Regions from separate parts of the Kitasatospora sp. NPDC036993 genome, predicted to be linked through region 1. Evidence: riboswitches for the same ligand, from Rfam matches in the RefSeq annotation. Region 1 holds a riboswitch; the other holds the start of a gene.
What was found. Region 1 has a riboswitch for glycine ahead of gcvP (aminomethyl-transferring glycine dehydrogenase). Riboswitches for the same ligand answer to the same signal wherever they lie in the genome.

Region 1 (15,735 bases):
GTCGGCCGAGGTGCTGTCGGCGATCGACGCGCTGCCGCCGGGCTCGGCCCTGCTGATCGTGCAGCGCGGTCCGAACTCGGGCAGCCGCTTCCTGCTGGACTCGGACGTCACCACGGCGGGACGTCACCCGCAGGGTGACATCTTCCTGGACGACGTCACGGTCTCCCGCCGCCACGTGGAGTTCCGCCGCACCCAGGCCGGCTTCAGCGTCGCGGACGTGGGCAGCCTCAACGGCACCTACGTGAACCGGGAGCGGATCGACGAGGTGTCGCTGAACAACGGCGACGAGGTGCAGATCGGGAAGTACCGGCTGGTGTTCTTCGCCGGCCACAACCGGGGGTACTGAAAACGACGCAGGCAGGAGCCCGAGTGAACACGAATACCCCTTCCTCTTCTCTCGGGGCGGCCACCCCAGCCCCGTCCGGTCCGCAGGCGGACCGCGGCGGGCGCGGGGTGGTCGCGGGCCCGCGGCAGCCGCTCAGGCCGGAGCGGCCGGCCGGGCGCCGGCGCGGCGGTGACGAACTGCTGAGCATCGGCGCGGTGCTGGCCTTCCTGCGCGACGACTTCCCCGAGGTCACCATCTCCAAGATCCGCTTCCTGGAGGCGGAGGGGCTGGTCGAGCCGCAGCGCACGCCCTCGGGGTACCGCAAGTTCAGCCCGGCCGACGTCGAGCGGCTGGCCTACGTCCTGCGCATGCAGCGGGACCACTACCTCCCGCTGCGGGTGATCCGCGAGCACCTGGACGCCATCGAACGCGGGGAGAGCCCGCCCGCGCTGCCCCCCGCCGACGCCAGGCCCGGGCCGCTGGAGGAGGCGGACCGGGAGCTGGTGGCCTCGGGCGAGGTGCCGTCCGGGGTCCGGCTGGGGCGCGCCGAGCTGCTGGCGGCGGCCGAGGCCGGGGAGCGGGAACTCGCCGAGTGGGAGGCCTACGGGCTGGTCGTCCCGGGCTCGGACGGCGGGTACGACGGCGAGGCGCTCCAGGTGGCCAGGCTGGTCGCGGAGCTCGGCCGGTACGGGCTGGAGCCCCGGCACCTGCGGGCCATGAAGGCGGCGGCGGACCGCGAGATCGCGCTGGTGGAACAGGTGGTGGCACCGTTGCGCCGGCACCGGAACCCGCAGACCAGGGCACACGCGGAGGCCACCGCACGGGAGCTGGCGACGCTGTCGGTACGGCTGCACGCGGCGATGGTCCAGGCCGGTCTGCGGACCCGCGGGTAGCGGTCGTGACCGGCTCGCGGCGTCGGGTGCACCGCGCTGACCAGCGGCGTCGGCCCTGCGCTTTCATATCCGGGAGCGGAGCCATAGGGTTGCCTGTGTGAATGAGCTCGACGTCGTGGGTGTCCGAGTGGAGATGCCTTCCAACCAGCCGATCGTGCTGCTTCGGGAGGTCGGGGGAGATCGCTACCTGCCGATCTGGATCGGCCCCGGCGAGGCGACCGCGATCGCCTTCGCCCAGCAGGGCATGACGCCGGTGCGCCCGCTGACGCACGACCTGTTCAAGGACGTCCTGGAGGCGCTCGGCCAGCAGCTCACCGAGGTCCGGATCACCGACCTGCGGGAGGGTGTGTTCTACGCCGAGCTGGTGTTCGCCGGCGGGGTCGAGGTGAGCGCCAGGCCGTCCGACGCCATAGCGCTGGCACTGCGCACCGGCACGCCGATCTACGGGAGCGAGGAGGTGCTCGCCGAGGCGGGCATCGCGATCCCGGACGAGCAGGAGGACGAGGTCGAGAAGTTCCGCGAGTTCCTCGACCAGGTGTCGCCCGAGGACTTCGGGGGCAGCGGTCCGCAGTAGCGGGGACCGTCCGATCGGCTATTTGACCCGCCCGTTTTGCCAAAAATCAGCCACCTACCCACACTAGGGGCACGAAAAACCACTCTCCTGAGTGATGTGGTTTGTCTGACCCGGCGTGGCGATCGTTGACGGGTCATAGGGGACTGCCTACCGTCAGGAGTGGCTGTCCGGGGAGCCGATGCCCGCAGTCGGGTTGCCCGCAGCACGAGTGGACGGAGGCAGGCATGAGCAGCACCGGCGATGACGCGGCCGTGGGAGGCCGGTGCGCCGTGCACATGCCGCGCACCGCTCGCACCGTCACGGATCTGCCCCGGGTGGGCAGGTTCCCGGCCGTACAACCGGGCCAGCCCGCGATCGAGCGGCTGGCCCCGACATCGGAACTGCTCGGCTTCCGCGGCCCGACGGCCTGCGCGGCGGCTGGCATCACCTACCGCCAGCTGGACTACTGGGCCCGTACCGGACTGCTGGAGCCCAGCGTCCGTACGGCGTACCCGTCGACCAGCCAGCGGCTGTACAGCTTCCGCGACATCCTGCTGCTGAAGATCGTGAAGCGGTTGCTCGACGCGGGCGTCTCGTTGCAGAACATCCGGGTGGCCGTCGCCCACCTCCAGGCCGCCGACCCGGCGGCCCTGGCCGGGATGACGCTGCTGTGCGACGGCGCGACGGTGTACGAGTGCTCCACGCCGCAGCAGGTGGTGGACCTGCTGAAGGGCGGTCAGGGGGTCTTCGGCATCGCGGTGGGAGCGGTCTGGCGGGAGCTGGAACTCACCCTCGGGCGGCTGCACGCCGAGCGCACCGACACGGGCGAGACGCTGGTCGGGCACGACCCGGGTGACGAACTGGCGCAGCGCCGCAACCGGGCGGTCTGACGAGGCGTTCGACGGGGCCGCGGGCCCGGACGGGGAACCGTTCGGGCCCGCGGCCCCGTCGTGTTGCCTGGTTGACGTGATCGAGGGAGGGCACGTGGGGATCGGCACCGGGATATCGGGGTTGCTGCGGCGCAGGGCCGGGCTGCTGGGGGCACGGCTGCGTGGGCGGCGGACGCAGCGCAGGGTGTTCCAGGCCGGGACGGTGCTCTGCTCGCTGGCGCTGGCACCGAGCGCCTGGGTGTGGTTCTCCGCCGGGGACCGGGTGGGCACGGTGGAGAGCGCGCCGCCCGCGCCGGTCGCGGTGGTCTTCGGCGCCGGGCTGGACCAGGGCAGGCCCTCGCCGTACCTGGAGCACCGGCTGGTCGCGGCGCTGGACCTGTACCGGGAGGGGAAGGTGCGGGCGATCCTGGTGACCGGGGACAACGGGCGGGCCGCGTACTCCGAGCCCGACGCGATGTACACCTACCTGACCCAGCACGGGGTGCCCGAGGACCGGGTGGTCCGGGACTACGCGGGCTTCGACACCTGGGACTCCTGCACCAGGGCGCGCCGGATCTTCGGGGTGGACCACGCGGTGCTGGTGAGCCAGGACTTCCACGTCCGCCGGGCGTTGGCGCTGTGCGAGGCGGCGGGCATCCGCTCGTACGCGGTCGGGGTGCCGGAGCTGCACGACGCGACCTGGCTGTACGGCGGGCTGCGGGAGGTGGCCGGGGCCGGCAAGGCGGCGGCCAACGCCTGGCTGCGGCCGGACCCGGTGTTCCTCGGGCCCGAGGAGGACGGCATCCCGAAGGCGCTGGCGGAGGCCGCGGGGAAGTAGCGCCTGGGGCCGGCCGGTGGGCGTCCGGCCGGGTTCGTACGCACTGTCGGACCCGTACGCGATGATCGGCGGGTGCGATCTCTGCCGAGCATCATCCACCTCGACATGGACGCCTTCTTCGCGGCGGTGGAGCAGGCGGCCAAGCCGAGCCTGCGCGGCAAGCCGGTGGTCGTCGGCGGGCTCGGCGGGCGCGGGGTGGTCTCCACGGCCTCGTACGAGGCACGGAAGTTCGGGGTGCACTCGGCGATGCCGATGGCGCAGGCGCGCCGGCTCTGCCCCAACGCGGCCTACCTGTCGGGGCGGTTCGAGGCCTACCGGCAGAACAGCGAGATCGTGATGGGGCTGCTGCGGCAGCTGTCCCCGCTGGTGCAGCCGCTCAGCCTGGACGAGGCCTTCGTGGACCTGGAGGCAGGTCCGTACGGTCCGGCGCTGCTGGAGGCGGACCACGGGACCGGCGAGCGGCTGGTGCTCGCGCTGGCGGAGGACCTGCGGGCGGACATCGAGCGGCTGACCGGGCTGACCGGCTCGGTCGGTGCGGCCGGTTCCAAGCTGATGGCCAAGATCGCCTCCGAACAGGCCAAGCCGGACGGGCTGGTCATGGTCGAGCCCGGGCAGGAGCGGGCCGTGCTCGGCCCGATGCAGGTGCGGGCGCTGCCGGGGATCGGCCCGGCCACCGAGCAGGTGTTGCGCCGGGCCGGGCTGAACACGGTGGCCGACCTCGCGGAGGCGGGGGAGGCGGAGCTGGTGCAGCTGGTCGGGCGGGCGCACGGCGCCGGGATCTTCCAGATGTCCATGGGGCTGGACGACCGGCCGGTGATCGCGGACCAGGACGCCAAGTCCGTGTCGGTGGAGGACACCTACGAGGTGGACCTGGCCGACCGGGACCGGGTGCTGCGCGAGGTGGAGGCGCTGGCCGGCAGGTGCGTGCGGCGGCTGCGGGCGGCCGCGCGCTCGGGGCGGACGGTGGTGCTCAAGGTCCGGCGCTTCGACTTCTCGACGCTGACCCGCTCGGAGACGCTCGGCGGGCCCACCGACGACGAGGCGGTGATCACCGCGACCGCGCGCCGGCTGGCCGAGCAGGTGGACATCACCGGCGGGGTCCGGCTGCTCGGCGTGGGGGTCACCCAACTCGCCGACTACACGCAGGAGGACCTGTTCGCCCAGGTGCTGCGGGAGGAGGCCGCGGAGCAGGCGGAGGCGGTGGCCGGGACGGAGCAGGCCGAGGAGGAGCCGGAGGCCGTCGTGGTGCGCCGCTGGATGCCTGGACAGGACGTCCGGCACGAGGAGTTCGGACCGGGGTGGGTGCAGGGCAGCGGCGTCGGGAGGGTCACCGTACGGTTCGAGACGCCGTGGAGCGGGCCGGGGCGGGTGCGGACCTTCGCGGTGGACGACCCGGCACTCGAACCGTCCGGGGCGCTGCCGTTGCGCCGGGGCCAGGGCGGGGACGAGGACGGTCCGGCGGCGGGGGACGGCGGGGCCGATCGGCCGGACCGCGGGCACTGAGACGCGAAAGCGGCCCCGCCCGGTGGGGGAGTACCGGGTGGGGCCGCATCACCGTGCCGGTCCCCGTACGTTCGTGATGCCCTCACGGCGTACGGAGGCCGGGCCCCGCGCCCTGTCCCTGAGCGCGGGGGCCGGACGCCTCGTCAGGCGTCGGTCTTGACCAGCTCGGGGCTGGAGTCCTGCTTGGCCGAGCCGCCGACGACGGTCGGGGTGGCGGCCGACTTGACGCCGCGGATCAGGAACGGGACGACGCCGGCGACGACGCAGACGACGGCCGCGGTCCAGAACGCGTGCTTGTAGGCGTCCAGGGTCGGGAAGGAGAACGGGATCTGCGGCGGCAGCTTCATGGTGTCGCCGGTCAGGATGGCGGCCATGACGGCGGTGCCGATCGCGCCGCCGACGGTGCGCAGCACGGCGTTCATGCCGTTGGCGATGCCGCTCTGCTCGGCCGGGACGGCGCCGTTGATGTAGGCCGGCATCGCGGAGAACGCGAGGCCGATGCCGAGGCCGAAGATCGCCGAGGCGGTGTAGATGTCGGCCTCGTGGCTGTGGCGCACGGCCAGGTAGGCCATCGCGACGGCGCCGAGGACGCCACCGAGGACCAGCGGCAGGCGCGGGCCGCGGCGGCCGATCAGCAGGGCGCCGAGCGGGGCGGCGACCATCGAGCCGAGGGCGGACGGCAGCAGCATGATGCCGGCGTGCAGCACGGTGGCGGTGAAGCCGTAGTGGGTCAGCTTCTCCGGGGTCTGGGCGAAGTTGCTGATGACCATGAAGGAGCCGTACATGCCGAAGCCGATGAGCAGGCCGGCCAGGTTGGTGAACGCGACGGCCGGGCGGGACATCATCTTCATGTCCACCAGCGGGTGCGCGACCCTGGTCTCGATGATCCCCCAGACCAGGGCGACCACGGCGGCGACGGCGAACAGGCCGAGGGTCTTGGTGGAGGTCCAGCCCCAGTGGTTGCCCTGGCTGACCGCGACCAGCAGGGCGGAGAGCCAGCCGGCCAGGGTGAGGGCGCCCAGCGGGTCGGCGCCGCCCTCCTTGTCGGTGACCGGGTCGGACGGGACGCGGAAGGCGACCAGGGCGACCGCGAGCAGGCCGAAGAGCAGGCCCATCCAGAAGATCGACTTGTAGCTCCAGTGCTCCAGCAGCAGGCCGGTGGCGACCAGGCCGAGGCCGGAGCCGACGCCCATCGAGGCGCTGATGGCGGCGACGCCGCCGGTCACCTTCTGCTTGGGCAGCTCGTCACGGACGATGCTGATCGCCAGCGGCAGGACGCCACCGCCGGCGCCCTGGAGGACACGGGCGACGACCAGCCAGGTGAAGGAGTGGGTGCTGACCGCCAGGGCCGAACCGGCGACCAGGCCGGCCAGCGAGATCAGCAGCATCGGCTTGCGGCCCCGGAGGTCGCCGAAGCGGCCCAGCAGGGGAGTCAGCACGGCTGCGGAGAGCAGGTTGGCGGTCATCAGCCAGGTGATGCTGGACGCCGAGACGTCCAGTTCCTTGGCCAGCGAGGGCAGGATCGGGACGACCGCGGTCTGCACCACGCTGAACGACAGCATCGCCAGGATGAGGGCCGGCAGGACCCGGGCGCTGCTCTGCTTCTCGGCCGCGGTGGTGGGCTGTGGTGCCTCACTCACGGTTGCTTCCTCCCGTACATAGTGAATGAACTGAAGTAACTTTGCAGTGGATACTTCAGAGTGTCAAATATCGACTGGTTAAGACTTGGCAAAGCCGAAGGGTCGGGTACGCGACAAGGGCCCCGGACGGTTGTCCGGGGCCCTTGTCGCGCGCGGGTGCGGTCAGACGAGTGGCCGCAGTGAGGCCGGGCGGGGTGAGTCGGGGGACGGGGTGCTGCGGGACACGGCGTCGGGGGGCGGGGAGGCAGAGGCGGGGGTGGTGGTGTCGTGGACCTCGACCTGCTCGCGGCGGAGTTCGTCCCGGATCACCTCCTCGGTCGTGTAGCGCTCGACGACCAGGCGGACCCGCTCGATGGGGGCGAGGAACTTGCGGACCACCGGGTGTTCCTCACGGAGGGTGACCTCCTCGACGGCCTCGGCGATGTCCTTCTCGGTGAGGGTGGCGCGCTCGGCGTCGCTGACCGGCATCCGTTCGACCCGGACGCGCTCGCGGACCACCGGTACGCGGCGCTCGACCTGTTCGGTCGTCACGTACTTGCGCAGCTTCGCGGTGCCCAGGGTGCGCCAGTCGGTGGTGATCTCCAGTCGCTCCTCGCGGCAGGTGATCTCGACCGGGCCGCTGAGGGCGGTCGAGGCGGGGCCGGTGCTCGTGACGTTCGTGGTGGTCGTGGCTGCCGCCGTCGGGGCGGGGGTGGGAGCGGGCTGCGACTGGGGTTTCGGTTCCGCGGTGGGCGCGGCAGGTGCGCCAGGTGTGGTGGAGGTGGTGGCCTCGGGGGTGCTGAGGGTCCGCATGTCGTCCTCCGGGGCGGTCCTGGCGGTGTCCGCGGCGGTGGACGCGAACGGGATGACGGCCGGCTTGGCCGGGGCGGGTTCTGGCGAGCGCTCGGCGGTGTGGAAGGTGAGCGACTTGGCCGGGGCCGCCGCGGCCGTCGTGGCGGCGGCCGCGGTGGTGCCGAACTCCAGGTCGGGCTGCTTGGGGCGGCTCCCGTTCTCGCCGTTCGGGCGGCCGTCCGCCGGTGTGTCGAGCCCGTAGTAGCGGTAGAGCTGGAGCTCCTGCGCGGGCGACAGGTGCTGGCCGACGCCGAAGTCCGGCGACTCCTTCACCAGTGACTTGTCGTACGGCACCCGGAGTTCGTCGCCGGCGAACTCGCTCGTGGTCAGCGGGACGAAGGCGTCCCGGCCGAAGATGCCGGTCCGGACCGCGGCCCACTCGGGCCGTCCGGTCGCGTCGTCCAGGTAGACCTCGTCGACCGTGCCGATCTTGTCTCCGTTGCGGTCGACGGCCTTGTGACCGATGAGGTCCCGGGGGTCGATGTCGGTCTGCACTCATGCCTCCAGTGCGCTGAGCCTGCGGAACTCCCGCAGGAAGGCGGCCGGAGCACCCGTTCCGTCCGCCACTTCACACCAAAAGCCATGAATCGGACGGGCGCGACCGGGGTGCGCCGGACGGGCTGCGCGCTGGACCGTCCGGGGGACGCGCGTAGATCTCAAGCGACCTGACGCACCCGTGATCGGGAGGTCTCCCGCTGGTACCCTGGGCGGCGACCGCAGAGCCCGCTCGGGAGAGTCTCCGACCGCGAAAACCGCTGGTCGGAGCGCCGAAGGAGCAACTCCTCCCCGGAATCTCTCAGGCATCCGTACCGTGTGGGGTAGGTCACTCTGGAAAGCAGGGCAGGACCGTCGGCATGGGAGCCGACGATCACCACCCTCACCGACGGTGCAAGCCGACGGGGCGCCCACAGCGCACCGTGCGGGTGAAGCTCTCAGGTCCCGATGACAGAGGGGGAGGCCTTTCGGGTCGCCCGCCCAGGCTGAGCCGCTGTCCGCAGCGGCGAAGGCCGGCCGGCGTGCGCACCCCCGCCGGTCCGTGACCAGGAGGCCTCGACCACCATGAACGCCCAGCCGAACGCGGGACGCCCCACCGGCGCCTCGACCCTCACCGAGCTTGAGCTGGCCAGCCCCTTCGAGAACCGCCACATCGGCCCCGACGCCGCCGCGCAGGAGAAGATGCTGGCGTCCGTCGGCTACGGCTCGCTGGACGAGCTCGCCGCCACCGCGGTGCCCGAGGCGATCCGCTCCATCACCGCCCTCGACCTGCCCGCGGGCCGGAGCGAGGCTCAGGTCCTCGCCGAGCTGCGCGAGCTGGCCGGCCACAACCAGGTGCTCCAGCCGATGATCGGCCTGGGTTACTACGGCACCTTCACCCCGCCGGTGATCCTGCGCAACGTCATGGAGAACCCGGCCTGGTACACCGCGTACACCCCGTACCAGCCGGAGATCTCGCAGGGCCGCCTGGAGGCGCTGCTCAACTTCCAGACCCTGGTCTCCGACCTGACCGGCCTGCCGACCTCCGGCTCCTCGCTGCTGGACGAGGGCACCGCGGCCGCCGAGGCGATGGCGCTGGCCCGCCGCGTCACCAAGGTCAAGGGCGGCGTCTTCCTGGTCGACGCCGAGACCCTGCCGCAGACCGCCGCGGTGATCAACACCCGCGCCGTGCCGACCGGTGTCGAGGTCGTCGTCGCGGACCTGTCCGAGGGCATCCCGGCCGAGATCGCCGAGCGCGGCGTCTTCGGCGTGCTGCTCCAGTACCCCGGCGCCACGGGTGTGGTCCGCGACCTCGCCCCGGTGATCGAGCAGGCGCACGGCCTGGGCGCGATCGTCGCCGTCGCCGCCGACCTGCTCGCGCTGACCCTGCTCAAGTCCCCGGGTGCGCTGGGCGCCGACATCGCCTGCGGCACCTCGCAGCGCTTCGGCGTGCCGATGGGCTTCGGCGGCCCGCACGCCGGCTACCTGTCGGTGCGCGCCGAGTACGCCCGCTCGCTGCCGGGCCGCCTGGTCGGCGTCTCCGTCGACGCCGACGGCAACCGCGCCTACCGCCTGGCGCTGCAGACCCGCGAGCAGCACATCCGCCGCGAGAAGGCCACCAGCAACATCTGCACCGCCCAGGTGCTGCTCGCCGTGATGGCTTCCATGTACGCCGTCTACCACGGCCCGGACGGCCTGGCCGACATCGCCCGCCGCACCCACCGCTACGCCGCCGCTCTCGCCGAGGGCCTGCGGGCCGGCGGCGTGGAGCTGCTGCACGGCGAGTTCTTCGACACCGTCACCGCCGTCGTCCCGGGCCGCGCCGCCGAGATCGCCGCCACCGCCCGCGCCAACGGCATCAACGTCCACCAGGACGGCGCGGACCGGATCTCCGTCTCCACCGACGAGACCACCACCCGCGAGCACCTGGCCGGCGTCTGGGCCGCGTTCGGCGTCCCCGCCGTCGAGATCGCCGAGGCCGCCGGGGCGCTGCCCGCCGCGCTGCTGCGCGAGGACGAGTACCTGACCCACCCGGTCTTCCACAGTCACCGCTCGGAGACCGCCATGCTGCGCTACCTGCGCCGCCTGTCGGACAGGGACTACGCGCTGGACCGCGGCATGATCCCGCTGGGCTCCTGCACCATGAAGCTCAACGCGACCACCGAGATGGAGGCGGTGACCTGGCCGGAGTTCGGCCAGCTGCACCCCTTCGCGCCGATCGACCAGGCCCAGGGCTTCCTGACCCTGATCCGCCAGCTGGAGCAGCAGCTGGTCGAGGTGACCGGCTACGACGCCGTCTCGATCCAGCCGAACGCGGGCTCCCAGGGCGAGCTGGCCGGCCTGCTGGCCGTGCGCGCCTACCACCACGCCAACGGCGACACCCAGCGTGACGTCTGCCTGATCCCGTCCTCGGCGCACGGCACCAACGCGGCCTCCGCGGTGATGGCCGGCATGCGCGTGGTCGTGGTGAAGACCCTGGTCGACGGCGACGTGGACGTCGAGGACCTGAAGGCCAAGATCGAGCAGCACCGCGACAGCCTCGCCGTGCTGATGGTCACCTACCCGTCCACCCACGGCGTGTACGAGACCCAGATCACCGACATCTGCGCCCTGGTGCACGAGGCCGGCGGCCAGGTGTACGTGGACGGCGCCAACCTGAACGCCCTGGTCGGCCTCGCCAAGCCGGGCAAGTTCGGCGCGGACGTCTCGCACCTGAACCTGCACAAGACCTTCTGCATTCCGCACGGCGGCGGCGGCCCGGGCGTCGGCCCGGTCGCGGTGCGCGCCCACCTGGCGCCGTACCTGCCGAACCACCCGCTCCAGGCGGAGGCGGGCCCGGCCACCGGCGTGGGCCCGATCTCGGCCGCGCCGTGGGGCTCGGCGGCCATCCTGCCGATCTCCTGGGCGTACGTCCGGCTGATGGGCGGCGAGGGCCTCAAGCACGCGACCCAGGTCGCGGTGCTGAACGCCAACTACATCGCCAAGCGCCTGGCGCCGCACTTCCCGGTGCTCTACACCGGCCCCGGCGGCCTGGTCGCGCACGAGTGCATCATCGACCTGCGCCCGCTGACCAAGGAGACGGGCGTGACGGTGGACGACATCGCCAAGCGCCTGATCGACTACGGCTTCCACGCGCCGACGATGTCGTTCCCGGTGGCCGGCACGCTGATGATCGAGCCGACCGAGTCCGAGGACCTGCACGAGATCGACCGGTTCTGCGACGCGATGATCACCATCCGGGCCGAGGTCGACAAGGTCGGCTCGGGCGAGTGGCCGGCCGAGGACAACCCGCTGCGCAACGCCCCGCACACCGCCGCCACGCTGGCCGGTGACTGGGCGCACGGCTACTCGCGGCAGGAGGCGGTCTTCCCGGCGGGCGTGAACCCGGCGGACAAGTACTGGCCGCCGGTGAGCCGGATCGACGGCGCGTACGGCGACCGCAACCTGGTCTGCTCCTGCCCGCCCATGGACGAGTACGGCGTCTGACCGGACCGGACCCGAGGAGGTCCTGCTCGGACCGGCAGGGCCCCGGCGGAGTTTCCGCCGGGGCCCTGCCCGTTGCGCTCGTTCGTCGGCGGCTGCCCCCGCCGTACGGTCCGACCGGGTGGTCAGGCCGCGTGGGCGACGGGGCGGCGCGGGGCGATCACCCGGCCGTCGGGCAGCAGTTCTCCGGTGTCCTCGAAGAGGACGACGCCGTTGCAGAGCAGGCTCCAGCCCTGCTCCGGGTGGCGGGCCACCGACGCGGCCGCCTCACGGTCCTCCGACTCGGCCGACGGGCACTCAGGACGGTGCTGGCACATACGCGTACCCTCGCTTCGCTTCGCGATCCTCCCCGTGATGCGGACGCCGGAGGTCGGGCCGTCCGGAGCCGCCGCGGTAGTCGGATCCTGTCCGCACGCCGGCCAAGTGTGGACCGGCGCTCAAGTGGGTAGGACAGGGGGTCCTTCCACGCTGGTTCCCAGTGTCGGCATCTGCGGACCCGCGCGCAGGGATTTCGTGACATGCGCCACAACTCCCGGGCATAGATCACCCGTTCAGGTGGGACAGCGGGGAAATGGCGCACCAGTGGGTCAGTCGGGACATGGCCCGTTGGGGCCATGGCGGATGGCTCGTCCAGGTGGGTGCCGTTCGGGTGAGGAACGCGGGGGCGGGCGCGCGGGCACGGCTGAGGGCCGCCGGGCGGGTGGGCCCGGCGGCCGGTGGGGTCGCCGGGTCAGGAGGAGCCGAGCAGCAGCGGCCTGGCGAGCGGGGCGCGGGCGAGCAGCGGCAGCAGTTCGGCGGCCGGGCAGGCGCGGTGCGCGGTGACGCCGAGTGGGGCCGGGGCCAGCGGGATCAGCAGGTCGGCGGTCGGATCGGTGTCGGGGCTGTGCAGCCAGAGCGCCGTGGCGTACTGGCCGGGGAAGGTCAGCAGCCGGGGCTGCCGGCGGGTCCTGGAGCCCTGGGCGAGCTGCCAGGCCTCGCGCAGGGCGCGGACCGTCGAGTCGAGGTAGGGGCCGGCGGTGAAGTGGGAGAAGGTGTGACCCTCGGCGCTCTGCACCACCTCGGCGGCGGCGGCGACCTCGGTGCCGTCCTTGATCAGGAAGCGCCAGCCGGTGCGGCGGGCGGCCGGGAGCTCCGGGCGCGGGCCGTTCAGGACGTACACCGCGAGCGGGTGGGCGGGGAGTAGGGGGCCGTTCGGACGGAGCAGTGCTGCGGCGGCGGGCTGGCGCAGTGCGGTCTCCGAGTCGAGCGCGCCCAGGACGGCGCGCAGGGCGCTCGGTGGGGGCTGGGGGGTTTGCAGGGTCATGGCGGGGTCCGCCTCTCCAAGCGAGATCGGCGTGCGAGTGCGGCATACCGGCATGGCGCGGCGACGCGTCCACGGTGACGGGCCTGGCCGTGTCCGGTTGTGCAGGATCGCGGTGCCGGCGCGGTCGCCGCCGTCGACGAGGCTCCGGGGTTCCGGAGCTTCGGGGCAAAGGCGGACCGGCCGGGGGCTGGCGAGATTCGAACAGATGCGCAGGGTGACCTGTTTATCACAGGCAGTGGCGTCGGGCAAGTCCACAGTTCTACTGATTCTCCGTCAGATGCCTTGCAATGCAAGCCAGTAGGCGCATTCGGGTATCGATCTTCGGGGTGGGCATCATGCTTGCACGGTCGGTCGACCGGGTGCTCGACGGGGTGGCTCTGGAGGAGGGGACCGTGGGCGAGAAGGTCGTGGCGACTCGGGCGGAACTGGCGGACCGGCAGCTGTACCGGCGCAAGCTCCAGACCTGCCTCGAAGCGCTCGGACGGATGCTCGGGGAGGACCGCTTCGACCGGCCGCGGGCGGTGATGGGCCTGGAGATCGAGCTCAACCTGGCCGACGAGCAGGGCCTGCCGGCCATGAACAACGCCCAGGTGCTGAGCGCGATCGGCTCCAGCGACTTCCAGACCGAGCTGGGCAAGTTCAACATCGAGGTCAACATCACCCCGCACCGGCTCTGCGGACACGTCTTCGAGGAACTGCGCGAGGAGATCGACACCGGGCTGCGCTACGCCGACCGGCGGGCGGCCGAGGCGGGCGCCAGGATCGTCATGGTGGGAATCCTGCCGACCCTGGAACACGCCCACACCGGGCTGGACGCGATGAGCCACAACCAGCGGTACAGCCTGCTCAGCGACCAGATCCTGGCCGCTCGCGGGGAGGACATCGCGCTGGACATCGAGGGGGTCGAGCACCTCCAGCTGGAGTCGATCACCATGGTGGCCGAGGCCGCCGCGACCTCGCTCCAGCTGCACCTCCAGGTGACCCCGGAGCGGTTCTCCTCGGTGTGGAACGCGGCCCAGGCGCTCTGCGGGCCGCAGCTCGCGCTCGGCGCCAACTCGCCGTTCCTGTTCGGGCGGGAGCTGTGGCGGGAGACCCGTCCGGTGCTCTTCCAGCAGGCCTGTGACACCCGTACGGCGGAGCTCAAGGCGCAGGGGGTGCGCCCGATCACCTGGTTCGGCGAGCGCTGGGTGGACTCGGCGTACGACCTGTTCGAGGAGAACCTGCGGTACTTCCCCGCGCTGCTGCCGATCTGCGACGACGAGGACCCGATGAAGGTGCTGTCCTCGGGCGGTGCGCCCAGGCTCGCCGAGATGAGGCTGCACAACGGCACCATCTACCGCTGGAACCGCCCGGTGTACGACGTCGCGGGCGGGATCGCGCACCTGCGGGTGGAGAACCGGGCCCTGCCGGCCGGGCCGACGGTGGCCGACACCCTGGCCAACGCCGCCTTCTACTACGGGCTGGTGCGGGTGCTCGCCGAGCAGCCCAGGCCGGTCTGGACCCGGCTGCCGTTCGAGCGGGCCGACGAGAACTTCCGGCAGGGCGCCCGGTACGGCATCGACGCGGTGTTCCAGTGGCCCCGCCAGGGGCGGGCCGGCCGCGGCGGCGGGCTGCAGACGGTGTCCGCCGTCGACCTGGTGCTGAACGAGCTGCTGCCGATGGCCCACCAGGGCCTCGACGAGTGGGGTGTGGAGCCCGCGGACCGGGACCGCTACCTGGGCATCATCGAGCAGCGCTGCCTGCGCCGCACCAACGGCGCGACCTGGCAGGCCGCGACCTTCCACCGGCTGCGCGAGCAGTACGGGATGGACCGGCCGGCCGCGCTCGCGGCGATGACCAGGCGCTACGCCGAGCACATGCGCGGCGGCGAGCCGGTGCACACCTGGCCGGTGGGCTGAGACCTCCCCGCCGGGGCGCTGCGGCGGCTGTGTCAGGATGATCGCTCCGGCGGTCGGCCGACGGCCGGAGCGACCGCCCGTCCGCTGGAGCCCCCGTGACCACCGTCCCGACCGCGCCGGAGACCGCGAAGCCCACCCGTCGGCTGCTCGGCGCGGAGCTGCTGATCGTCCTGGGCCTCTCCCTCGGGGCGAGCGGGATCAGTGCGCTGATCAGCTTCACCGGCTCGCTCACCGAACCGCTCAAGCTCGGCCAGCAGGTCGCCACGCTGAACGGCTCGCGGGCGCCGGGGCGGCCCTGGCTGGACCTGGTGTGGCAGCTGTACTACATCGGGCGCGGGCTGATGCCGGTGGTGCTGGTCGGCTACCTGCTGGTGCGCGAGGGCGTGGCGCTGCGGGTGCTGGGCTTCGACCTCGGGCAGAAGCTGCGCGACCTGGGCCGGGGCGCCGCCGTCGCGGCCGCCATCGGCGGGTCGGGGCTGGCGCTCTACCTGGCCTCGCAGGCGGCCGGGTACAACCTGACGGTGGCGCCGTCCGGGCTGCCGGACGTGTGGTGGCGGGTGCCGGTGCTGCTGCTGTCGGCCTGGCAGAACGCCGTCCTGGAGGAGGTCCTCGTCCTCGGCTACCTGCTGCGCCGGGTGCGGCAGCTGGGGTGGTCCTGGCCGGTGGCGGTGGCGGCGAGTTCGGTGCTGCGCGGCTCGTACCACCTGTACCAGGGGGTCGGCGGGCTGGTCGGCAACATGGTGATGGGCGTGGTGTTCTGCCTGCTGTACCGGCGTTGGGGGCGGGTGATGCCGCTGGTGGTGGCGCACGCGCTGATCGACACGGTGGCCTTCGTCGGGTACGCCCTGCTGGCCGGGCACGTCAGCTGGCTGCCGACCCCTTGACCGACAGCGCCTGGCCGCGCGGCGGGCGGGCGAGCAGCCGGTCGACGTGCCGGCGCTCCAGGCCCTGACCGGGGTCGACGGGCAGCAGCAGGCGGTCCCGGCGCCACTGGGAGCGGCGGACCAGCCGCGGTGGGATGACGTCGTCCACCCAGGCGAACGGGCGCCCCTCGGCGTAGCGCAGCAGCGGGGCCCACTTTGCGGCGGAGAAGAGCTCCATCAGCGGGACGCGCGGGTCGCCCGG
Region 2 (15,735 bases), on a different contig from region 1:
GCGATCGCGTCGGGTGAGGGGTTCTTCCCGATGTACTGGGCGGCCAGTTGGTCGGCCGTCTCTCCGGCGAGGCGCGGGAGCAGGAAGAAGATCGCGAAGGTGACAGCGCTGACGACCAGCAGCAGTATCGCCGCCGCGATGATCCTGCGGATGATGTAGGCAAACACAGTTGGGCGGCTCCGGCGGCCCGCCGCCGTCCGGGGTCTACCGGACGGCGGCGGGCGCCGCTGCCTTCACCTGCCTTCAGGGATGCGGAGCCAGGCTCTTACTTGGTGGTGCCGATGTTCAGGTAGTCGTACTCACCCGAGAACGCCGAGGTGGAGACCATGTTGGTGGCGTTGTCCGGGCGGTACAGGAAGACCTTGAAGTAGGTCAGCGGGACGTAGACCGCCTGGTCCATGACCTTCTTGTCGATCTCGCTGTAGATCTTCTCGCGGGCCGTCTTGTCCGGGTTGATCGCGGCGTCGTCGATCAGCTTGTTGACCGCCGGGTCGTCCAGCTGGGCGAGGTTGTTGTTGCCGGACGGCTTGATCGTGCGGCCGTCGACGATCTGCTGGAGGAAGCCGTAGCCGGTCGGCCAGTCGGCGCCCCACTGCATCATCATCAGGCCGATGTTGTGCTCGGCGGCGAACTGCGGCGAGCCGGCGCTGTCCTGGAGGTACTTGCCCTGCGGGTACTGCTGGATCTCGGCGTTGATGCCGACCTTCTTCAGCGCGGCCTGGATCGAGGTGGCCGCGGCGACCTCGGTGGCGCGCTCGGTGCGGGCCGAGAGGACGGTGTTGATGCCGCCCTCCTTGCCGCAGGCCTTCAGGGCCTGCTTGGCCTTGGCCTCGTCGCCCTTGTTGTCCTTGGTCTCGTACGTGTTGAAGTCCTGGTGGCCCGCGATGTCCGGCGGGAGCACCGTGTTGGCGATCTGGCCGCGGATCGGGCCGCCGACCGCGGTCTGCACCGAGACCTTGTCGATCGCGTACTGGACGGCCTTGCGGCACTCGACGTTGTCGAACGGCGCGAGCTTGGAGTTGATCGCCATGTAGACCAGGCGGCCGCCGTAGGCGTTGTCGGTGCTGGCCTTCAGCTTCGGGTTCTGCAGGATCTGCGCCTGGGTCTGCGGGTCGACGCCGCCGCCCACCAGGTCGACCTGGGCGTTGCCGGCCAGCAGGTCCTTGTCGATGGTGGCCTGGTCGATGTTGAACTTGAGCAGGAGCTTGTCCGCGAGCTGCTTGCGGATCGGGTCGGTGCTCGGGTCCCAGTTGGTGTTCGGCACCAGGACGGCCTGCTTGCCGTCCTCGTAGGACTCGAACTTGTAGGAGCCCGAGGACGCGATGTGCTTCACGTACTCCGAGCCGCTGTCCTTGGCCTGCGGGACCGGCGCGGTCTGCGGGGCGCTGACCAGGTAGTCGAAGTCGGCGAAGGGGTGCTTCAGGTGGAAGACGACCGTGGTCTCGTCGGGCGTCTCGATCGAGTTGAGGCCGCCCTCCTTGTCCTTGTACGGGCCGGCGTACGGCGTGGCGTTGTCCACCAGCAGGTCGTGGAAGTAGACCGGGCCGTTGGAGTTCACGTCCAGCGCGTAGTTCGAGCGCTCGACGGCGTACTTGACGTCCTTCGAGCTGATCGGGGTGCCGTCGTCGTACTTCAGGCCCTTGCGCAGCTTGTACGTCCAGGTCAGGCCGTCGGCGCTGGGCTGGCCCATCGACTCGGCGAGGTCGGGGACGAGCTTGTTGCCCTCCTCGCCCGGCGCCGGGTTGAAGGTGGTCAGCGGACGGGCGTACAGGCGCGAGAAGTTGTAGATGTACGCGTAGTACGTGTTGCCCGGGTCGAGCGAGTCCGGGGTGCCCTTCATCTCGAAGGTCACCGTCCCGCCCTTCTTGTCCGAGGCGTTGACGACGCCCTTGGTGGCGGCGTTGGCGCCGGAGCCGCCCGCGGCGTCACCGGAGGCCGAGGAGGACCCTCCGCTCTTCGACGAACTGGTGCAGCCGGTCACGACCAGGACCACGGCAGCGGCCGCGGCGGTCAGGGCGACGGTACGGGACCTACGCATGGGTGAGATCAACCCCTAGAGGATGTGGAGGCGATGGAGGGAGCTTTGACGTCGGGTCATGTGATGTGCAGTCAGCATGACGCCGGATCAGGGAGCCGTGAAGTCAGTTGTTCTTGGGGTCGAGGGCGTCGCGCAGCCCGTCGCCGAGCAGGTTGAAGGCGAGCACGGTGACGAAGATCGCCAGGCCGGGGACCACCATGTACTGGGGGTCCACCTGGTAGTACCGGATCGCGTCCTGAAGCATCCCGCCCCAGGAGGCCTGCGGCGGCTGGATGCCGACTCCGAGGAAGCTCAGCCCGGCCTCGAAGAGGATGTTGGTCGGGATCAGCAGGGTCGAGTAGACCAGGATCGGACCGACCAGGTTGGGCAGCAGTTCCTTGAACAGGATGAACGGGCCGCGCGCCCCCAGGCTGCGGGCCGCGTGGACGAACTCCCGTTCGCGCAGCGACAGCGTCTGGCCGCGCACGATCCGGCCCATGTAGGGCCAGTTGAAGAAGCCGATCACGAAGATCAGCACCAGCATGTGCAGCGGAAGGCCGTGCAGGCCGAACGCCCCGCCCTGGAGCGAGGTCGAGATCGCGATCGCGAAGAGCAGCAGCGGGAACGCGAGGAAGACGTCCATCACCCGGCTGATCAGGGTGTCCACCCAGCCGCCGTAGTAGCCGGCCATGATGCCGAGCACGGTGCCGATGGTGTTGGAGAGCAGGGTCGCGCCGAAGGCGACCAGCAGGGAGACCCAGGAACCCTCGATGACGCGGGTGAGCAGGTCACGGCCCTGGAGCGGGTCGACGCCGAGCGGGTGGTCCCAGCTCATGCCACCCCAGTCGCCGAGCGGCAGACCGCCGAGGTCGGCGTCCAGCAGGTCCTGGTTGAGGGCGTCCGGGTTGAGCCCGAACAGCGACTCGATCGGCTTGGCCAGCACGGCGAGCGCGATCAGGAGGATCACCACGACACCGCCGGCGACGGCGGCCTTGTCCCGCTTGAAGCGGGTCCAGGCGATCTGGCCGAGGGAGCGGCCCTCGATCTTCTTGGCCGGGCTCGTGGCGGAGGAGGTCTCCGGATCGTTCCCGGCGGTGGTCACGGATGCGGTCATGGTCAGTTGGTCCCCTCGCCGACGGTGGCCGGCCCCACGGGTGCCGGTCGCCGGCTTCGGCGGTGCGGCTGCGGACGTGCGGAGGTGCTTGGCAGGAGCGGGTGTTGACGGCAGTGCGTCGTGCACAGGCACTGCCACCACGCGGGATGGGCGTCGCGCGGACTGGCTGTCGGCGTCCGCGCTCACCTTTGTGGGGTTCCAGTACACGCGGTGCGTTGCGCAGAACTCTCTGCCATCCGAACTGGCTTGCGCCAGCCCTGACAACCGACAGATGCCCAACTGTGATCTGCGTACATGCACCTCCCCGATCTTCGGCATATACCTCTTCACATGGCTGTAACTGCCATGTCAAGATGATCGGGTCACACTTCCGGAAATTCGTCCGGAAAGCATCGAAGCCGACTTGACGGACAATCAAGTCGGCTTCGGGGAATGGGTTTTGGGAATCAGCGCCCGGGGTATCCGGGCCACGGCCGCTGCGGGTGCTGCGGTGACTGCTGCTGCCAGCCCTGCGCCGGCGGCTGGGTGCCGTAGCCGTAACCGGGCACCGACTGCCCGGGGTAGGGCGGCGGGGGCACCGGCGGGTACGGGCCGGTCGGCGGGCGTCCCGCCTCCCGGTCGAAGAACGGCCGCGCGTTGGCGCGCATCCACAGCGCCACCGGGTCGTACTCGTCCGACATCGCCACCGTGGACACCGCGAGCCCCTCCGGGGCCACCGCGATCGCGCGCTGCATCAGCGCCCGCACCGCCTCCACCGCCGGCGGCGAACTCTCGTACAGGTCCAGGCCGATGGCCAGGTACGGCTCCCCCACCGCGGGCTGCACCCAGGCCCGGCGCAGCGCCCGTACCGCTCGCACCTCGCCGGCCTGCCGCTCCAGCAGCGCGAAGAAGGGCTGGGCGTTCAGCTGCGGCTCGCTGAGCTTCAACGGCCCGGCCGGCAGCCGGTCCAGGCCCGCGGCGACGCGTCTGAGGTCCGCCCAGGGCACCCCGACGCCACCGCCGGGCGCGTGCGGGTTGAGCCACAGACCCCAGCGGGTGCGGTACAGCGAGGCGGCGATCTCCCGGCCGGAGATGACCTCGTGGGCCCGCGCCCAGCCGGAGGAGGTCAGCTGCTCGGGCGAGGTGACGGCCGGCGCGTAGCCGTGGCCGCTGATCTCCATGTTCCCGTACTGCGCGTCCGGGCTGCCCGGGGTGCCGTGCCACAGCAGCATCCAGACCTTGCCGTCCGCCAGGGCGTGCAGCAGCCGCTCGTACGCGTCGTAGCGCTCCGGCGCGACGTCGCGCAGGGCGCGCTCCAGCGCGCCCGGGTCAGCTCCCGGGTGCCCGGCCGGTGCCTGGCCCCAGGGCCCCGGCACACCGCCCGCTCCCGCTCCCGCACTCATGCGCCCACCTCGCCGCGCCTCTTTCCCTCAACCCGCCGGCCCGTCGGCCGTCTGCACGCACCCTATGGCGCGGCACCGGCCACCGCCACGGCGACGTGCCTTGATCCGGACCCCGCTCACACCCGCGCGTAGAAAGGCATCACCCGGGTGAGCAGCCACTCGACCACCGGGTCGTCGGCGAGGTCGAGCAGTACGAGGTGGACGCCGCCGGGCAGCGGCGCGGTTCCCAGCGCTCGGCCGAGCGCGTCGTTCACCGCGGCCGGATCGGCCGGCGCCGCCGGGTCCAGCTGGACGCCCACGAACATCACGGTCGGCTCGCCCTCGACGCTGGCCAGCGCCCTGCGCGCGGTCAACACTCCGGGCAGGGCCGACAGTTCGCCGCGGCAGGCGGCCAGGAAGTGCTCCGGGTCCTCGCCCGGCACCGGCTCGCGCAGCGCCACCCGCCCGCCGGTCGGCTCCGCGGCGTCGCCGGCGGCCTCCCAGCGGTCCTCGCGCGGACCGCGGCGCAGCTCGGCGACCCCCTGCGGCGGCACCGGGATGCCCACCGCCGCGTCCGGGTTCACCGCGATGCCCAGGCCCAGCGGCAGCCCGCGGGCGAACTCCCACACCGGCGCGATCGCGAAGGCCATTCCCGGCGCCTGCTGGAGGAACACCTCCTGCGAGGAGAACACCGGCACGTACGGGTCGCCGCCCAGCTCGACGGTCGGCAGGTCCAGCGACTGCCCCTGCGGGTCGGCCCCGGCCGGCAGCGGCACCCACACCTGGCTACGGGCCAGCACCTCGATCACCCGGGGCGTCGCGCCCGGGTCTCCCAGGGCCGCGGTCAGCACCTGCTCCAGCTCGTTGGCCGGCCAGGAGCCGCCCGACGGCGCCTCCTCCGGTCCGCCCCACCCCTGCTGCTGCTCCACCGGGTACCCCATGCGCCGCCGATTCCGCCCTCTGCCGGTCGGCCGCCCTCTGCTGCGCCGACGCGCAGCAGTCTAGGGCCCCCGGCCCGATCGCCTTGGGGCTCGTGTTCGGTACCGGGTGATGTGACCGGGTCCCCTCTCCCCTCGTCGTCCCGGACGTGCCATGATGTGCGCGTCCGACGGCATGCGCCGCGGGCCCCCACAACTCCATACCGGCCGCTCGAACCCGCGCGGGAGAGCCCGGAGTGCCGATCAGGCACAGCCGGCGCCGAAGGAGCAAGTCCTCCCCGGAATCTCTCAGGCACCCCTACCGCACGGGTTAGGCACATCTGGAAAGCGGCGCCCGGCCCTGTCGTGCGCCCACCCACGGTGCAAGCCGCCATGCTGTCCCCCAAGCTGGAACCAGCCCGACGCTGGAACGGCTGCGGGCAGGTGGGCGGTGAAGCTCTCAGGTTCGACGACAGATGGGGAGACCCACGCCGCCGCATGCCCGCGCGCGGGGTCGGCCCCCGAGCGGGTCCGTTCCGGCGCGCGCACCCCTGAGTGCCCCGACCGAGGAGTTCCTGGCCATGTCGTCCCCCCGCCTGACCGCGCTCGACACGCTGCACCGCGCCCTCGGCGCGACCATGACCGACTTCGCCGGCTGGGACATGCCGCTGCGCTACGGCAGCGAGCGCGAGGAGCACCTCGCCGTCCGCACCAAGGCCGGCCTGTTCGACCTCTCGCACATGGGCGAGATCACCGTCACCGGCCCGCAGGCCGGCGAGATGCTGGACCACGCGCTGGTCGGCTTCGTCTCCGCGCTGGGTGTGCTGCGCGCCCGCTACACCATGATCTGTGCCGAGGACGGCGGCATCCTGGACGACCTGATCGTCTACCGCCTGCGCGAGGACGCCTTCCTGGTGGTCGCCAACGCCTCCAACGCCCAGCTGGTCCTCGACGAGCTGATCGCCCGTGCCAAGGGCTTCGACGCCGTCGTCACCGACGACCGCGACACCTACGCGCTGATCGCCGTCCAGGGCCCCGAGGCCACCGGCATCCTGGCGGAGACCACCGACGCCGACCTGCCCGGCCTGAAGTACTACGCGATCCTCCCGGCCCTGGTGGCCGGCCGCGAGGTGCTGCTCGCCCGCACCGGCTACACCGGCGAGGACGGCTTCGAGATCTTCTGCCACCCGGTCGACGCCGAGCCGGTCTGGCAGGCGCTGACCGCCGCCGGCGAGGGCCGCGGCCTGGTCCCGTGCGGCCTGTCCTGCCGCGACACGCTGCGCCTGGAGGCCGGCATGCCGCTGTACGGGCACGAGCTGTCCACCGACCTCACCCCGTTCGACGCCGGTCTGGGCCGGGTCGTGCGCTTCGACAAGACCACCAACGAGGGCGCCTTCGTCGGCCGCAAGGCGCTGGAGCAGGCCGCCGCCGCGGCCGAGACCAACCCGCCGAAGGTGCTGGTCGGCCTGGTGTCCGAGGGCAAGCGGGTGCCGCGCGCCGAGTACACCGTGGTCTCCACCGAGGGCGAGCCGATCGGCCGGATCACCTCGGGCGCGCCGTCCCCGACCCTGGGGCAGCCGATCGCGATGGCCTACGTCGACGCCGCCCACGCCACCCCCGGCAGCACCGTCGCGGTGGACGTGCGCGGCAAGCACGAGCCGGTCCAGGTCGTGGCGCTGCCGTTCTACAAGCGCGCCCGCTGAGGCCCTCGGGCCCGTTTTCCCCCCGTACCCGCACGTCGCAGCCGTCCGAGTGACGGCCCGCTTCGCCGTGCCCGCTTCCCATCCTGGAGAATGACGCCATGAGCAACCCCCAGCACCTGCAGTACACCAAGGAGCACGAGTGGCTGACCGCCGCGGACGCGGACGGTGTCTCGACCATCGGCATCACCGAGCACGCCGCCACCGCCCTCGGTGACATCGTCTACGTGCAGCTGCCCGAGGTCGGCTCCACCGTGACCGCCGGTGAGACCTGCGGCGAGCTGGAGTCCACCAAGTCGGTCAGCGACCTGTTCTCCCCGGTGACCGGCGAGGTCACCGAGATCAACGAGGACGTCGTCGCCGACCCGGCCGCCGTGAACGCCGACCCGTTCGGGGCCGCCTGGCTGTTCAAGGTGCGCGTCGAGGCCACCGACGCGCTGCTCGGCTCGGACGAGTACGACGCGCTCATCAACCCCCAGGGCTGAGCCCCCTGACAGGGGCGGTCGCGCGGCGGCCGCCCCGCCCGGCCCCTTTCCCTCCTCCTCCCGGGAAGACCACCACCATGACGGTTCTGAACCAGTCCCTGCACGCCCTCGACCCGGAGATCGCCGCCGCGGTCGACGCCGAGCTGCACCGCCAGCAGACCACCCTGGAGATGATCGCCTCCGAGAACTTCGCCCCGGTGGCGGTCATGGAGGCCCAGGGCTCGGTGCTCACCAACAAGTACGCGGAGGGCTACCCCGGCCGCCGCTACTACGGTGGCTGCGAGCACGTCGACGTGGTCGAGCAGATCGCGATCGACCGCATCAAGGCCCTGTTCGGCGCCGAGCACGCCAACGTCCAGCCGCACTCCGGCGCGCAGGCCAACGCCGCCGCGATGTTCGCGCTGATCCAGCCGGGCGACACCATCCTGGGCCTGTCCCTGGCCCACGGCGGTCACCTGACCCACGGCATGAAGATCAACTTCTCCGGCAAGCTCTACAACGTGGCCGCGTACCACGTGGACGAGAAGACCGGCCAGGTCGACATGGCCGAGGTCGAGCGCCTCGCCAAGGAGCACCAGCCGAAGCTGATCATCGCCGGCTGGTCCGCCTACCCGCGCCAGCTGGACTTCGCCGCGTTCCGCCGGGTCGCCGACGAGGTCGGCGCGCTGCTCATGGTGGACATGGCGCACTTCGCCGGCCTGGTGGCCGCCGGGCTGCACCCCAACCCGGTGCCCTACGCGGACGTGGTCACCACCACCACCCACAAGACCCTGGGCGGCCCGCGCGGCGGCGTCATCCTGTCCAAGGCCGAGTACGCCAAGAAGATCAACTCCGCGGTCTTCCCCGGCCAGCAGGGCGGCCCGCTGGAGCACGTCATCGCCGGCAAGGCCGTCGCCTTCAAGGTCGCGGCCTCGGAGGAGTTCAAGGAGCGCCAGCAGCGCACCCTGGACGGCGCCCGCATCCTCGCCGAGCGCCTGCTCCAGGCCGACGTGGCCGAGGCCGGCGCGTCCGTGCTGTCCGGCGGCACCGACGTCCACCTGGTCCTGGTCGACCTGCGCAACAGCGAGCTCGACGGCCAGCAGGCCGAGGACCGGCTGCACGAGGTCGGCATCACCGTCAACCGCAACGCCATCCCGAACGACCCGCGTCCGCCGATGGTCACCTCCGGCCTGCGCATCGGCACCCCGGCGCTGGCCACCCGCGGCTTCCAGGCCGAGGACTTCCGCGAGGTCGCCGACATCATCGCCGAGGCGCTCAAGCCCGCCTTCGACGAGACCGTCGCCGACGCGCTGAAGGCCCGGGTCACCGCCCTCGCCGCGAAGTACCCGCTGTACCCGAACCTCTGATCACTCCGGTGACCGTTCGGGAGGGGTGATCGGCCTCACCCCGCCGGCGTACCTCGGACCCCGGGGCACCGCGCACACTGGACAGTGCGTGCGGTGCCCCGTCCCGTGTCCGCCTCCCCTGCCTGCAAGTCCTTCCACGAGACCAGACAAGGACGTCCCCCGTGGCCATCAGCGTCTTCGACCTCTTCTCCATCGGCATCGGCCCGTCGAGCTCCCACACCGTGGGTCCGATGCGTGCCGCCCGGATGTTCGCCCGCCGACTGCGCTCCGAAGGCCTGCTGGACGGGGTGACGGCCGTCCGCGCCGAGCTGTACGGCTCGCTCGGCGCCACCGGCCACGGCCACGGCACCCCGAAGGCCGTCCTGCTGGGCCTGGAGGGCAACTCGCCCCGTACCGTCGACGTCGACCGGGCCGACAAGGACGTCGAGCGGATCACCGCCGAGAAGCGGCTCAGCCTGCTCGGCGAGCACACCATCGACTTCGACCCGGACAGCCAGCTGGTCCTGCACCGCCGCCGCTCGCTTCCGTACCACGCCAACGGCATGACCCTGTGGGCGTACGCGGCGGACGGCTCGGCCCTGCTGGAGAAGACCTACTACTCGGTCGGCGGCGGCTTCGTGGTGGACGAGGACGCGATCGGCGCGGACCGGGTCAAGCCCGACGACACCGCGCTGAAGTACCCCTTCCGCACCGGTGACGAGCTGCTGCGGCTCAGCCGGGAGACCGGGCTGTCGATCTCCGGCCTGATGCTGGAGAACGAGAAGGCCTGGCGCAGCGAGGAGGAGATCCGCACCGGGCTGCTGGAGATCTGGTCCGTGATGCAGGAGTGCGTGCGGGCCGGCATGACCCGCGAGGGCATCCTGCCGGGCGGCCTCAAGGTCCGCCGCCGGGCGGCGGCCGCGGCCCGGGCGCTGCGCGCCGAGGGGATCGGCCCCGCCAACGCGATGGAGTGGGTGACGCTCTACGCGATGGCGGTCAACGAGGAGAACGCCTCCGGCCGCCGGGTGGTCACCGCGCCGACCAACGGCGCCGCCGGGATCATCCCGGCCACCCTGCACTACTACCTGAACTTCATCCCGGGCGCCGACGACGACGGCATCGTCCGCTTCCTGCTCGCGGCCGGCGCCATCGGCATGCTGTTCAAGGAGAACGCCTCCATCTCCGGCGCCGAGGTCGGCTGCCAGGGCGAGGTCGGCTCCGCCTGCTCGATGGCCGCGGGCGGCCTCGCCGAGGTCCTCGGCGGCAGCCCCGAGCAGGTCGAGAACGCCGCCGAGATCGGCATCGAGCACAACCTCGGCCTCACCTGCGACCCGGTCGGCGGCCTGGTCCAGATCCCCTGCATCGAGCGCAACGGCATGGCCTCGGTGAAGGCCGTCACCGCGGCCCGGATGGCGCTGCGCGGCGACGGGCGGCACCACGTCTCGCTGGACAAGGCGATCAAGACGATGAAGGAGACCGGGGCCGACATGAAGATCAAGTACAAGGAGACCTCGCGCGGCGGCCTCGCCGTGAACGTCATCGAGTGCTGATCGCCTGATCCGGGTGCCGACCGCCTGATCGAGCGCGGACCTCCTGACGGCCGGACGGCCCCCGGGCGGAGTTCCCCTCCGCCCGGGGGCCGTCGCGTTGCCCCGGATCCTCCCCGGGCGCTCCCCGGATCACCGCGCCGTGCCCGCCTCCGCGGGTGCGGCGGCCTTCGCCGGCTCCAGGGGCTCCTCCCGCCGCGGGCGGGCCAGGCAGGCCACCGCGGTGGCCACGGCCGCCAGCAGCACACCGCCGGCCACCGCCCCGTGCAGGCCCGCCGTCACCGCCGTGCCGACGGCCTCCCGGACGGTGCCGGGCAGCCCGGTCAGGGCGGCCGGGGTCAGGCCGCCACCGCCGGTGAGCCGGGCCGCCTCGTCGGAGCCCAGCCGGGCGGCGAGCGAACCGGTGAGCCGGGCCGTGTAGACCGCGCCGAGGGCGGCCATGCCGAGCGAGCCGCCGATGCCGCGCAGCAGGGTGACCACGCCCATCGCGGCGCCCATGTCCCGGGGCGGGACGGCGCTCATCGAGGTCAGCATGGTGCTCTGCAGCACCAGGCCGAGGCCGACCCCGGCGACGGTGGTGAGGGCGGAGGCGAGGGCGGTCGGGGTGTCGGCGCGCAGGAGCAGCAGCAGCGCGGAGCCGGCCAGGGCCAGCCCCCCGCCCAGCAGCGGGTAGCGCCGCTCGCCGCCCGGCCGGCCCATCAGCCGGGCCGTCACCAGCTGGGCGCCCAGCATGCCGAGCATCAGCGGCAGCAGGAGCAGGCCGCCGGCGGTGGGCGAGGCGCCCCGGGCCAGCTGGAGGTACTGCGGCAGGTAGCCGACCAGGGCGATCATCAGCGCGCCGGCCAGGAAGCCGAGCACCTGGGCGACGGTGAAGTCGCGGTTGCGGAACAGCGCGGGCGGGATCAGCGGCCCGGGGGCGCGCAGCTCGGTCCGGGCGAACCAGCCGAGCGCGGCCACCGCCACCGCCGCCGTCCCGAGGATCCACGGGGAGGTCCAGGCGTACGCGGTGCCGCCCCAGCTGCCCACCAGGGTCAGCGCGGTGATGCCGGTGGTCAGCAGGGCGACCCCGGCCCAGTCGAAGGGCGCCCGCACCCGTTCCGTCCGCAGCCGCACCCCCGTGCCGACCGCGAGCAGTGCCAGCAGGCCCACCGGCACGTTGACGTAGAACGCCCAGCGCCAGCTGAGCCGGTCGGTGAGGAGGCCGCCGAGCAGCGGCCCGCCGATGATGGCGATCGGCATCAGCACGCCGATCACCGACTGCACCCGCCCCCGGTCGGACGCGGGGACGAGCACCCCGATCACCGAGAGGGCGCCGACCATCAGCCCGCCCGCGCCGACCCCCTGCACCGCCCGGAAGGCGATCAACTCCCCCATGTCCTGGGCCAGTCCGGACAGCATCGAGCCGGCCAGGAAGAGCACCACCGCCCACTGGTAGGCGCCCTTGCGCCCGTACAGGTCGCCGAGCCGGCCCCAGAGCGGGGTGGCGGCGGCGGAGGTCAGCAGGTAGGCGGTGACCGCCCAGGAGAGGTGCTCCAGTCCGCCGAGGTCCCCGACGACGGTCGGCAGCGCGGTGCCGATGATCTGCCCGTCGAGGGCCGCCAGGAAGATGCCGAGCATCAGGCCGATCACGCCGAGCAGCGGCGGCCTGGGCCTGTCCTCGACCGGCTCCGCGGCCATGTGCGTTCCCCCTCCGTCCCCCTCCACCGGGCTCAGGCCGCGAACGGGCGGGCCTGCCGGGCGTCCCGCAGCGCCCGGGCCCACCAGGTGAGCTGGTCGAGCATGGTCTTCGCGGCGGCGTCCGCGGCCGGGTCGGTCGCCCTTCCGTCGGCGTCGAAGCACTGCGCGGCGCCGTGGAAGCTGACCGTGTTGCGGATCGTGGCGGCGTTCAGCTCGGCCATCACCACCCGGAGCTGCTCGACCGCCCGCAGGCCCCCGGACAGGCCGCCGTACGAGACGAAGCCGACCGGCTTGCCGTGCCACTGCCGGTTGTGCCAGTCGATGGCGTTCTTGAGCGGGGCCGGGAAGCTGTGGTTGTACTCGGGCGTGACGATCACGAAGGCGTCGGCCGCCTCCAGCCGGGGCGACACGGCGGCCAGCAACTCGGCGTCGCCCGGCGGCAGTTCACCGCCGAAGGACGGGAAGGTGGTGGGCAGCGGGGTCTCCACCAGGTCGATCCGGTCGGCGGTCAGACCGCCGTGGGCTTCGAGGTGGCCGAGCAGCCAGTCGGTGACGACCGGGCCGAAGCGGCCCTCTCGGGTGCTGCCGACGAGGACGGCGACCTTCAGGCCCTGCTCCGCGCTCTGCTCCGCGGGCTTCTGCTCCGTGGACATGGGGATCCCCCTCCGGGATGACTGCTGTGTACGACGTATCCGTCGTGGATACAACGTACACAGCGACGCGTACGCCGTCCACTGCCGATACGCCGTACACCGTGAGTGCTACGGTGAGAGCGTCCCCGGCCGGAAGGAGCCCGCCCGATGCCCGCCCAGCAGGCCCCCAGTGGCGCCAGCGACAAACCCCAGGTCTCGCTCTGGGAGCGCCTGGAGCGCCCGGCCCCCGCGCCGCGCACCACCCTGACCCCGCACCGGATCGCCGAGGCCGCGGTCGCCATCGCCGACGCCGAGGGCCTGGACGCCGTCACCATGCGCCGGCTGGCCACCGCCCTCGGCGTCGCCCCGATGGCCGCCTACCGGTACGTCTCCGGCAAGGACGAACTCATCGAGCTGATGGTCGACTTCGTGTACGGCCAACTCCCGCTGGACGCCCCCGCGGAGGGCTGGCGGGACGCCATGCGCGCCCTGGCCGTCCACCTGCGCGCCATGCACCTGGCCCACCCGTGGACCGTCCGGGCGGCCACCCCGTTCGCCCTCAGCCCCCACCAGCTCGCCGTCCCCGAGCGCGCCTTCGCCGCCCTGGCGGGCCACGGCCTGGACGCCGACACCACGATGGCGGTGTTCCGCACCGTCACCGGCTACGTCCACGGCTCGGTCACCGCCGAGGTCACCCTGGACGCCCTGCGCCGCGAGCGCGGCTGGTCCGACGGCGACCAGACCAGGGCCGGCCTCGCCCCCCGGATGAGCTGGCTGATGGGCACCGGCCGCTACCCCGGCTACCAGCGCTACCTCCAGGAGGCCACCCGCAAGGACGACCCCGACTGGCAGTTCGAGACCGGCCTCGACTGCGTCCTGGCCGGCATCGCCGCCCACTTCGGCCTCTGACCGGCCCGGCCCAACGCGGCCTTCGCGGCCGACGGGGCGCTCTACATCTCCCCCGACATGGTCATCGAGCACCCGAGCGGCTGTTACAGCGCTCCCGTCTACCCGCTCGTCCCGCGGAACCAGAGCGATGGGTACGCCCTCGTGTACGACGGCCGGAACTGCACCGGCCACGTGATCGCGGTGGTCCCTCCCGGTGAGCAGACGACCCAGGAGTTCGGCTCCAGCGTCTTCGTCAAGTAGCCGCAGCAGCGAGCCAACCGATCACCCCCGCACGGGACGTCGGCCCGGCCGACGTCCCGTGCGGGCTGTGCGACTACCGCTTTCCGGGGAGGGCGAGGAAGGCCAATCCCCCGGCCAGGACGGCGAGTCCGCACCAGGAGACGGCGGGCAGGCGCTCGCCGAGGGCGGCCACGCCGAGGACCGCCGCGACGGCGGGCTCGGCGAGGGTCAGCGTGGTGGCCGTCTGGGCGGTGGTGTGCCGCAGGCCTCGGCCGAACAGCCAGTACGCGAGGAAGGTGGTGATCACCGCGAGGTGCAGGACGACTCCCGCCCCGCGCGCCGAGGCCAGCCACCCCAGGTCACCGGCGAGCAGCACCGGCAGGACGATCAGCGCACCGCCGCCGAACATCGCCCCCATCACCCCGCCCGAGGGGTGCCCGTGCGAGATCAGCCGTCCGCCGATCAGCGAGTACACGGCGTACGAGAGCCCGGAGAGCGCCGCCAGCAGCACGCCCAGCGGGTCCACCGCCCCACCGCCACCGGCGAGTTCGGGGCCCAGCACCAGGAGCACGCAGCCGAGCACGGCGAGCGCCGTGGCCCCGGCCCACCGCCCGCCGGGCCGCCCCTGCCGGGCGAGCCACCCGAGCAGCCCGGTGAACACCGGCGCGCTGCCGAGCGCGATCACGGTGGCCACCGCCACCCCGGTCCGGCTCACCGCCGGGTAGAAGGTCAGCGGGTACCCGGCCACCGCGACCGCGCCGGCCGCGAGCAGCCACCGCTCGCGCGGCCCGCAGGCCCGGGGCAGCGCCGGGGCCGATCGGTCGGTGAGGAACAGCAGCAGCCCGCCGAGCACCAGCCCTGCGGCCCCGATCCCGGCCGCCGGGGCGCCCCCGGGCGCCAGCGAACCGGCCGTCCCGGTGGTGCCCCAGAGCACGGCGGCGATCAGGATCGGCACCGCGCCGCCGCGCGGACGGGCGCGCCGGGGAGTCGCGGACAGGGAGCGGGCAGGTGAGGACAAACGATTCGGCACAGTCGTGAACTTCCGTCGTCGAAGACCGTCAGAGGGGGTTTCGAGAACGGGCGCACGCCATCAGCCCTCGGCGGCCCTCATCGGGCCGAGCCGGGGTCGCAGGGGATCAAGCCACCGGAGCGCGCGCCCGATCAGGCGCTGAGCGGTGGCAGCACGACGTGCCAGTACAGGTTCACGGGTCGATGGTACCGACTGGCCGGCGTGAGAAGTCGGCCGGTCCGACTTCTCACGCGGCCACCCCGGAGCGGTAGTCGGGGCACAGGCGCCCCACCGGTCTCCGGGGCGTTGTCCAGCCCCGCCCGGGGGCGCGTTGTCTCTCGCGCACAACGACTGGTGGCCCGATGAGCGGCTTCCGGTCGTAGCGGATCGTCCATTGGTCCCTACGCTGAGTGTCGGCCCATCGGCTCACCGAAAGGACCCGCTCATGCGCCGCTCCCGTCTCGTGCTGCCCCTGGCCCTGACCACCGTGGTCGCCTCCGCCCTGGTCGCCGCCGACGTCGTGCGCGACGGGCCGATCCCGTCCGTCAGCCTGCCGGTGCTCCGTGACCCGCAGGCCCAGCAGCTGCTCCACCACATGACGGACCCGGTGCAGGACTGGGTGGAGTCCGGGGACCCGGCGGCGGCCGGCTACGCCGGGACCGTGATCGACGCGTCGAACCAGCACGCCGACATCTACTGGAAGGGCGAGGCCCCGGCCAGGGTCAGGGCCCTGCTCGACGCGAACGCCGGCCCCGGCTACACCGTCGACGTCCACCGGAGCCCGCACTCCCGCGCGGAGATGCGCGCCGCGATCGACCGGTTC

Region 2: it holds a riboswitch for glycine, as region 1 does, so the genes downstream of both, gcvT (glycine cleavage system aminomethyltransferase GcvT) here and gcvP (aminomethyl-transferring glycine dehydrogenase) in region 1, are expected to answer to the same signal.

The regions. Positions count from the first base shown of each region.
Region 1 is NZ_JBVJRP010000023.1:6,967-22,701, forward strand. It holds gene ACZ7C5_RS33955 (FHA domain-containing protein) at 1-346, shown strand, start outside; gene ftsR (transcriptional regulator FtsR) at 526-1,218, shown strand; gene ACZ7C5_RS33965 (bifunctional nuclease family protein) at 1,316-1,792, shown strand; gene ACZ7C5_RS33970 (MerR family transcriptional regulator) at 2,017-2,661, shown strand; gene ACZ7C5_RS33975 (SanA/YdcF family protein) at 2,762-3,478, shown strand; gene ACZ7C5_RS33980 (DNA polymerase IV) at 3,551-4,981, shown strand; gene ACZ7C5_RS33985 (MFS transporter) at 5,125-6,621, opposite strand; gene ACZ7C5_RS33990 (PRC and DUF2382 domain-containing protein) at 6,784-7,947, opposite strand; glycine riboswitch at 8,171-8,274, shown strand; glycine riboswitch at 8,276-8,408, shown strand; gene gcvP (aminomethyl-transferring glycine dehydrogenase) at 8,512-11,412, shown strand; gene ACZ7C5_RS34000 (DUF5999 family protein) at 11,535-11,726, opposite strand; gene ACZ7C5_RS34005 (hypothetical protein) at 12,140-12,712, opposite strand; gene ACZ7C5_RS34010 (glutamate-cysteine ligase family protein) at 13,105-14,610, shown strand; gene ACZ7C5_RS34015 (CPBP family intramembrane glutamic endopeptidase) at 14,706-15,494, shown strand; gene ACZ7C5_RS34020 (HAD domain-containing protein) at 15,472-15,735, opposite strand, start outside.
Region 2 is NZ_JBVJRP010000006.1:482,454-498,188, reverse strand. It holds gene ACZ7C5_RS16095 (ABC transporter permease) at 1-167, opposite strand, end outside; gene ACZ7C5_RS16090 (ABC transporter substrate-binding protein) at 266-2,038, opposite strand; gene ACZ7C5_RS16085 (ABC transporter permease) at 2,142-3,131, opposite strand; gene ACZ7C5_RS16080 (enhanced serine sensitivity protein SseB C-terminal domain-containing protein) at 3,578-4,513, opposite strand; gene ACZ7C5_RS16075 (enhanced serine sensitivity protein SseB C-terminal domain-containing protein) at 4,630-5,433, opposite strand; glycine riboswitch at 5,643-5,744, shown strand; gene gcvT (glycine cleavage system aminomethyltransferase GcvT) at 5,991-7,112, shown strand; gene gcvH (glycine cleavage system protein GcvH) at 7,211-7,594, shown strand; gene glyA (serine hydroxymethyltransferase) at 7,672-8,940, shown strand; gene ACZ7C5_RS16055 (L-serine ammonia-lyase) at 9,102-10,469, shown strand; gene ACZ7C5_RS16050 (MFS transporter) at 10,599-12,143, opposite strand; gene ACZ7C5_RS16045 (NADPH-dependent FMN reductase) at 12,176-12,796, opposite strand; gene ACZ7C5_RS16040 (TetR/AcrR family transcriptional regulator) at 12,944-13,684, shown strand; gene ACZ7C5_RS16035 (hypothetical protein) at 13,742-13,924, shown strand; gene ACZ7C5_RS16030 (DMT family transporter) at 13,998-14,933, opposite strand; gene ACZ7C5_RS16025 (chymotrypsin family serine protease) at 15,358-15,735, shown strand, end outside.